2 regions of the Synechococcus sp. H60.2 genome follow, and region 2 is predicted to be linked to the other one. Evidence: predicted binding sites of a transcription regulator. Region 2 holds the regulator's gene; the other holds the start of a gene.
What was found. Region 2 encodes HrcA, which represses chaperone genes, less so after heat shock. Its sites were predicted from a motif close to TTAGCACTCNNNNNNNNNGAGTGCTAA; they were not measured.
Positions count from the first base shown of each region.

Region 1: groES (co-chaperone GroES) is a predicted target of HrcA. The motif match lies at 2,063-2,089, and genes of this name have one in related genera.

Region 1 covers NZ_JANSIZ010000046.1:8,298-11,707, reverse strand. Annotated here, with positions in the region: gene groL (chaperonin GroEL) at 1-1,603, opposite strand, end outside; gene groES (co-chaperone GroES) at 1,670-1,981, opposite strand; gene NW845_RS08535 (PhzF family phenazine biosynthesis protein) at 2,226-3,038, shown strand; gene NW845_RS08530 (apocytochrome f) at 3,093-3,410, opposite strand, start outside.
Region 2 covers NZ_JANSIZ010000029.1:13,584-16,993, forward strand. Annotated here, with positions in the region: gene NW845_RS06315 (hypothetical protein) at 1-7, opposite strand, end outside; gene NW845_RS06320 (urease subunit beta) at 144-551, opposite strand; gene NW845_RS06325 (urease subunit gamma) at 603-905, opposite strand; gene hrcA (heat-inducible transcriptional repressor HrcA) at 1,241-2,419, shown strand; gene tilS (tRNA lysidine(34) synthetase TilS) at 2,472-3,410, shown strand, end outside.

The sequences.
Region 1 (3,410 bases), on a different contig from region 2:
TGCCTGCCGGCGTGTTGGTTTTGGGCTCCGGCTTGTCCACCACAATCGCTTCGGTGGTGAGCACCATGCTGGCAATCGAGGCGGCGTTTTGCAGGGCAGAGCGAGTGACTTTGGCCGGGTCAACGATGCCCGCTTCAAACATATCCACATAGGCGTCGTTCTGGGCGTCGTAACCCACCGTGAAGGGTTTCTCTTTCACCCGCTCCAGCACGATCGAGCCGTTCTGGCCGGCGTTCTCGGCAATGCGGCGCAGCGGAGCGCCCAGAGCGCGGGCAACCAGCATGGCCCCCACCAGCTCATCGCCAGACAGGTTGGCCTGCGCCCACTCGGTGACCACCGGCATCAGGTGCGCCAAGGTGGTACCGCCGCCGGGGACGATCCCTTCTTCCACCGCCGCCTTGGTGGCGTTGATGGCGTCCTCCAGGCGCAGCTTGCGATCCTTCATCTCGGTTTCGGTAGCCGCGCCTACTTTGATCACCGCCACACCGCCGGAGAGCTTGGCCAGACGCTCTTGCAGTTTTTCCTTGTCGTAGGTGGAGTCAGTTTCCTCAATTTGGCGACGGATTTGCTCGCAGCGGGCTTTGACAGCCGCTTCGTTGCCTTCCGCCACGATGGTGGTGTGGTCTTTGGTTACTGTGACGCGACGGGCCGAGCCGAAGGAGTCGAGACGGGCGTTCTCCAGCTTCAGGCCGCGTTCTTCGCTGATGACCTCACCGCCAGTCAGGATGGCGATGTCTTCCAGCATGGCCTTGCGGCGATCCCCAAAGCCAGGCGCTTTCACCGCTACCACGCTCAGCACGCCCCGCAGCTTGTTCACCACCAGGGTGGCCAGGGCTTCTTTCTCGATGTCTTCGGCGATGATCAGCAGCGGGCGACCGGCGCGGGCCACTTGCTCCAGAACCGGCACCAGGTCTTGTACCAGGGTGATTTTCTTGTCGGTAATCAGGATGTAGGGGTTTTCCAGAACCGCCTCCATCCGCTCCGTGTCGGTGACGAAGTAGGGGGAAATGTAGCCTTTGTCAAAGCGCATCCCCTCCGTCACTTCCAGCTCCGTGGTCATGGACTTACCTTCTTCCAGGGAGATGACCCCTTCGCGGCCCACTTTGTCCATGGCCTCGGCGATCATGCGGCCCACTTCCTCATCGTTGCCGGCGGAAATGGCCGCCACCTGGGCAATGGCTTTGGAGTCTTCCACCGGGCGGGCATGTTCGGCGATCTTGTCCACCAGGAACTTCACCGCCTTGTCAATGCCGCGCTTAAGGGCAATCGGGTTGGCGCCGGCGGCTACGTTTTTCAGCCCTTCTTTGACCATGGCATGGGCCAGGACGGTGGCGGTGGTGGTGCCGTCACCAGCCGTGTCGTTGGTCTTGGAAGCCGCCTGACGAATCAAGGAGACGCCAGTGTTTTCAATATGGTCTTCCAGCTCAATTTCTTTGGCGATGGTCACCCCATCGTTAACAATTTGGGGTGCGCCAAATTTTTTCTCCAGCACAACATTGCGTCCTTTGGGGCCAAGGGTAACGGCTACGGCTTCTGCCAAAATATCCATGCCGTGTTCAAGGGCGCGACGGGCTTCTTCGCTAAAAATGATTGACTTGGCCATACTCAACCTCTCAAACGTAAATGGACTAAGGGCGATGTAGAGGATCGATCGCTGAAGGACTGAAAATTACTGAACGATTGCGAGAATATCCCGCTCAGCCAGCAGCACGTACTCATCGCTGCCCAGCTTCACTTCTGTGCCGGCGTACTTGGAGTAGAGCACTCTGTCGCCAGCTTTCAGTTCCATCGGGATCAATTTGCCCTCGTCATTGCGCTTGCCAGGCCCAACTGCGACCACTTCCCCCACTTGGGGTTTTTCTTTGGCGGTATCGGGCAAAAAGATGCCACCCGCCGTTTTTTCGTCCTGCTGGGCAATCTTGACCAGCACGCGGTCGCCTAGCGGCTTCAGCGTAGAGACGTTGAGAGTTACTGCAGCCATGACAAATATCCTCCGTAAGGCCTAAAACGCGAGGCTGAAGGGTTGTATCGAGCGCAAACCTAAGCTTCCGTAGTCGAGGTTTTAGCACTCTCGGCTTACGAGTGCTAGTCTATCAGTCGACTTTCCAGCCTGACAATAGCCCCTTTTGGCGGGATCCCCCTTTTTGCCGGGTACGGTTGGGTGCGGATCTCTCTACTTCTAGGCCTGTTGTGGGATCATGGCATGAGGTGGGCTGAACAAGCAGGTGCGGATCCCGTTGTTTCAAGTGGATGCCTTTACGGCCGTGCCTTTTAGGGGCAATCCGGCAGCGGTGTGTTTGCCGCCTCAGGAGCTGCCGGCAGCTTTGATGCAAGCGATTGCGGCGGAGAACAACTTGTCGGAGACGGCTTTTTTACTCCTCCAGGGATCCCTGGGCGATGTTCCCCTCTACGGGCTGCGCTGGTTTACTCCCACCACCGAGGTAGAACTCTGTGGGCATGCCACCTTGGCCGGTGCCTATGTGCTCTTGACCGAGATTCACCCAAAAGCTCAGGAGGTGGCCTTTTCCACCCGCAGTGGCCGGCTGCAGGTGCGGCGGCAGGGGGAGCGGCTGGCGATGGATTTTCCCGCCCAGTTCCCGGAACCCTGGCCAGAAGGCCGGGAGCAAGTGGCCGCGGCTCTGGGGATCCCACTTGTAGAGCTGTACCGCGGCAGCATGGGGGTAGCGGTGCTGGCTTCTGCACAACAGGTGCAGCAGGTGCAGCCGGAGTTGGATCGGGTTCAGACGCTGCCTGTCTCGGGGTTGATCGTCACCGCCTCTGGGGCAGAGGGGGAAGGAGAGCCGGATTTTGTCTGTCGTGTTTTTGCCCCCCAGTTGGGGATCCCGGAGGATCCCGTAACTGGCTCTGCCCAATGTCTGTTGGTGCCCTATTGGTCAGAGCGCCTAGGCCGAACTGAGCTCAGGGTGCGGCAGCTCTCGGCGCGGGGAGGCGAGCTCTGGTGCCGCCATCGCGGCCCGCGGGTGGAGATTGCTGGACAAGCCGTGCTGGTAATAGCGGGAGAGTTGCGGATTCCCTAGAAAAAAACACCCCGGCTGATTCCGGGGTGCTGGAAAAGTACTGGAACAGTTGGGCTAGCCCAAAAGTTCTGCCGCTTGAATGAGCTCCACTTGCTTTTTCTTGAGCACCAGCAGAAGCTGCGTGATAGCCACCGCTGCTAGGAAGGCCACCAGCCATTTCACCCGATCCGGGCTCTGCAGCACCAGATCCCGCTCTACTTGGCCAAAGCCACCTACGTTGGGGTTGTTGGTAACCGGATCCCCTTCTTTGACGCTATCGCCAATGTTAACCACCAACTCCGGCCCTGGCGGCACCACGAGGTGCTTCAGTCCGCCTTCGGTCTCGAAGCTGAGTACCCGCGTGCCTGGCAACTCGTATTCGGGCGGCACCAG
Region 2 (3,410 bases):
CTAACATTGGCCAGATCCTAGAGGAAGAATTGGATAGCCCTACTCTCCTAAATTTGAGGCGGGATGGGGATATGGCCAAGCCTCAGCCTAGATGCCCAAAGCTGCATGCTTCGGGGGGCGTTATGTCCATAGCGCTTAGCCACCTAGCCCATCCACTCCTGCAATCGGGCCAGGGCCAGCCGCTTTTGCGTTGCAGAGCGGACGCTGCCCTCCGTTAGCCGGTTGAAGCCATGCACCAGCCCCTTGCCTCCCAGCGCCACCAGAGTGACCCGATGGGTTTGCCCCGGCTCAAAACGCACCGCTTGGCCGGAAGGGATGTTGAGGCGCATGCCAAAGCTGGCGGCGCGATCGAACACCAGGGCTCGGTTGACCTCGAAAAAGTGAAAATGGGATCCCACCTGAATGGGCCGATCCCCCCGGTTGGTGACCTCCAGCGTCACAGTGGCCCGCCCGACATTGGCTTGGATGGGATCCTCTGCCAGCAACAGCTCTCCCGGGATCGGGGCTGGTTCAGGGTCGGCAGCAGGTGTGGCTTTGGATTTGCGAGCCATATGGACAACCTCCTGAAGTCTCTGGGTCTTTGGGAGATCCTTAGAAAGCAGCTAGCGAATGGGGTGGTGAAGGGTCACCAGCTTGGTTCCGTCGGGGAAGGTTGCCTCTACTTGAATTTCCGGGATCATCTCCGGGATCCCTGGCATCACGTCCTCTCGGCTCAGCCACGTCAGCCCTTCACTCATCAACTGAGCAACGGTTTTCCCTTCCCGCGCCCCCTCCAAGATGGCTGCGCTCAGGTAGGCCACCGCCTCGGGGTAATTGAGTTTGAGGCCCCGCTGCCGCCGATCCCGAGCTAACTGGGCGGCCAGGTAGATCAACAGCTTGTCTTTCTCCTGGGGGGACAAGTACATGGAGCAACCTCGAAAGATACAAAACGATACAGAACAGACAGCAGCAGGCTCACTTAGCCTAGAGTTGACTTAACACTTTAGTACCACCTCTGGGCGAAAAAAGGCTGCAGAGGCTACAGGGGGTTTCGCTTTTCTTGCCAAACCAAGAGCTTCCACCTCTTTCCACCTCTGCCGTTGCTACTTTCTGCCCCTGCCACCCATGATGAAAGAGTAACAATAAAGTTAAAAATAGAAGTAAAACTTTATCCGATCCTCATTTAGCCCTAGCTTGGTTGACCTGAGATCCATTGGCTAATTCCCCTTAGCAGGTGTTGATTGGGTTCTTTTGAGCAGCCATGAAACTCGAACTGACTCCCAGACAACGGAAGATCCTGTGGGCAACGGTGCGCAGGTATATTGCCACGGCAGAACCTGTCGGCTCCAAAACCTTGGCCCAGTCCTACAACCTCGGAGTCAGCACGGCTACCATTCGCAACGACTTGGCCACTTTGGAGCAGGTTGGGTTGCTGTTCCAGCCCCACACCTCTGCCGGTCGGATCCCTTCTGACTTTGGCTATCGGGTCTATGTGAACGATCTGTTGACCTCCGCCAACATGGATGAGATCCCGAGCGATGCTCCCCAGCCGGAGCCCCATCCTGCGCTGCAGCAGTTGCTGGATCAGCTCAACCGTGAGCTGGGGGACGACCTCGATAGCCTCTTGCAGAGGGTGGCACAGCTTTTGGCCCACTTGAGCGGTTGCATCGCTCTCATCACCCCTCCCCAGGGGCCGGTGGTAGCCGTTCACCATGTGCAGTTGCTGCCGGTGGGGCCAGGGCGGGTGATGGTGCTAGTGGTTACGGATTCCTACCAAACCCATTCGGCCTTGGTTAGCCCACCGGAGTGGCCCGACGATCGGCGCGAGGATCTGGAAGATGAGCTGCAGCTACTGAGCAACTTTCTCACCCTGAAGTTGCGGGGCAAGACTTTTGCCGAGCTGCAGGATCTGAGCTGGTTGAAGCTGGATGAGGAGTTTCGCGCTTACAGCCATTGGCTGCAGCAACTGCTGCGCTCGGTAGTGCAGCGCTACCTACGGCCCTCGCTGGGACAGGTGTTCAGCGCGGGCATGACGGAGCTGATGCGGCAGCCGGAGTTTTCCCAGGCCCAGCGGATGCAGGCGGTGGCCCAGTTGATCGAAAAGGGATCCGAGCAGCTTCAGGGGATGATCGGGCTCTATTCCATGCCAGATAGCCCGTCCACGGGCGAAGCAACTCTTTCGGCCACGGCGGCCAGGAACAAGGCATCCTCTAGCACTCCAGAGCAGGATCCATCCCACAACGTTCCCGTGATCATCTACATTGGCAGCGAGAACCCGCTGGAATCTCTGCACCACTGCACGGTCATTGCCTCAGTTTATCGCCGCCGCTCGGCGCCCCTGGGTGCGGTCACCCTGCTGGGGCCGACCCGCATGGCCTACGAGCGGAGCATCGCTGCTGTGCAGACGGTGGCCTCCCATCTCACTCGGGCCCTTGCCTGAGGGATCCCAGGGAGAACGCGAGGTCTGGGTTGCCCCCGAGCAATAGCCAACTGTGGCCAGGCTTTCTCCTCTTCACCTGCGGGTTCAGTGTGCCATTCGCGAGCGGCAACTGCTTCGCCCCGGCCAGCGGCTGCTGGTAGCTTTTTCTGGCGGACAAGATTCTTTTTCCCTGCTCCAGATCTTGCGGGATTTGCAGCCTCGCTGGGGCTGGCAGATCTTTGTTTTGCACTGTGATCACCGTTGGTCAGCCGATGAGACGGAGTGTGCCAAGTTTTTGCAGGGATGGCTGCAACAGCAGGGCCTGCCCCACGCCGTTGAGACTGCCGATCCCATCCGCTGGGATGAGGCGGGGGCCAGGGCTTGGCGCTACCAGCAACTGAACAAATGGGCGCGCACCTGGAGTTGCGAGGTGGTGACCACAGGGCACACGGCCAGCGACCGGGCGGAGACGTTTTTGTGGAACCTGCTGCGGGGCACGGGGGCTGCCGGCCTGGTCAGCCTAGATTGGCAACGGCGTTTGGACGAGCGGGATCCCACCTCCGCTTGGTTGGTGCGTCCCCTGCTGGGCCTTTCCCGCTGGGAAACGGAAGAGTTCTGCCGACAATACCAGTTGCCGGTCTGGCCGGATCGCAGCAACCAGGATCTGGCTCATGGCCGCAACCGCCTTCGCTTAGAGGTGATGCCCTATCTCAAGCAGCACTTTAACCCGCAACTGGAAGCGGCTTTGAATCGGGCAGCCACACTGTTGCAGGCAGAGCATGAGCTGGTGGTGGCGCAAGCCGCCCAACTGTGGTTACAGGTGTACGAGCCCGCTTTGCCGGGGCTGCAGCGGGATCCCTTGCGGGCTGCGCCCCTGGCTTTGCAGCGGCAGGTGATGTTTCAATTCTTGTCGCTGCTGCTGCCCCATCACCCAACTTTTGAGCAGGTGGAAGCCGGGATGCGGCTCCTGAAAGCAGGCCGCCGCAGCCGCAGCCCCGACTACCCTGGCGGA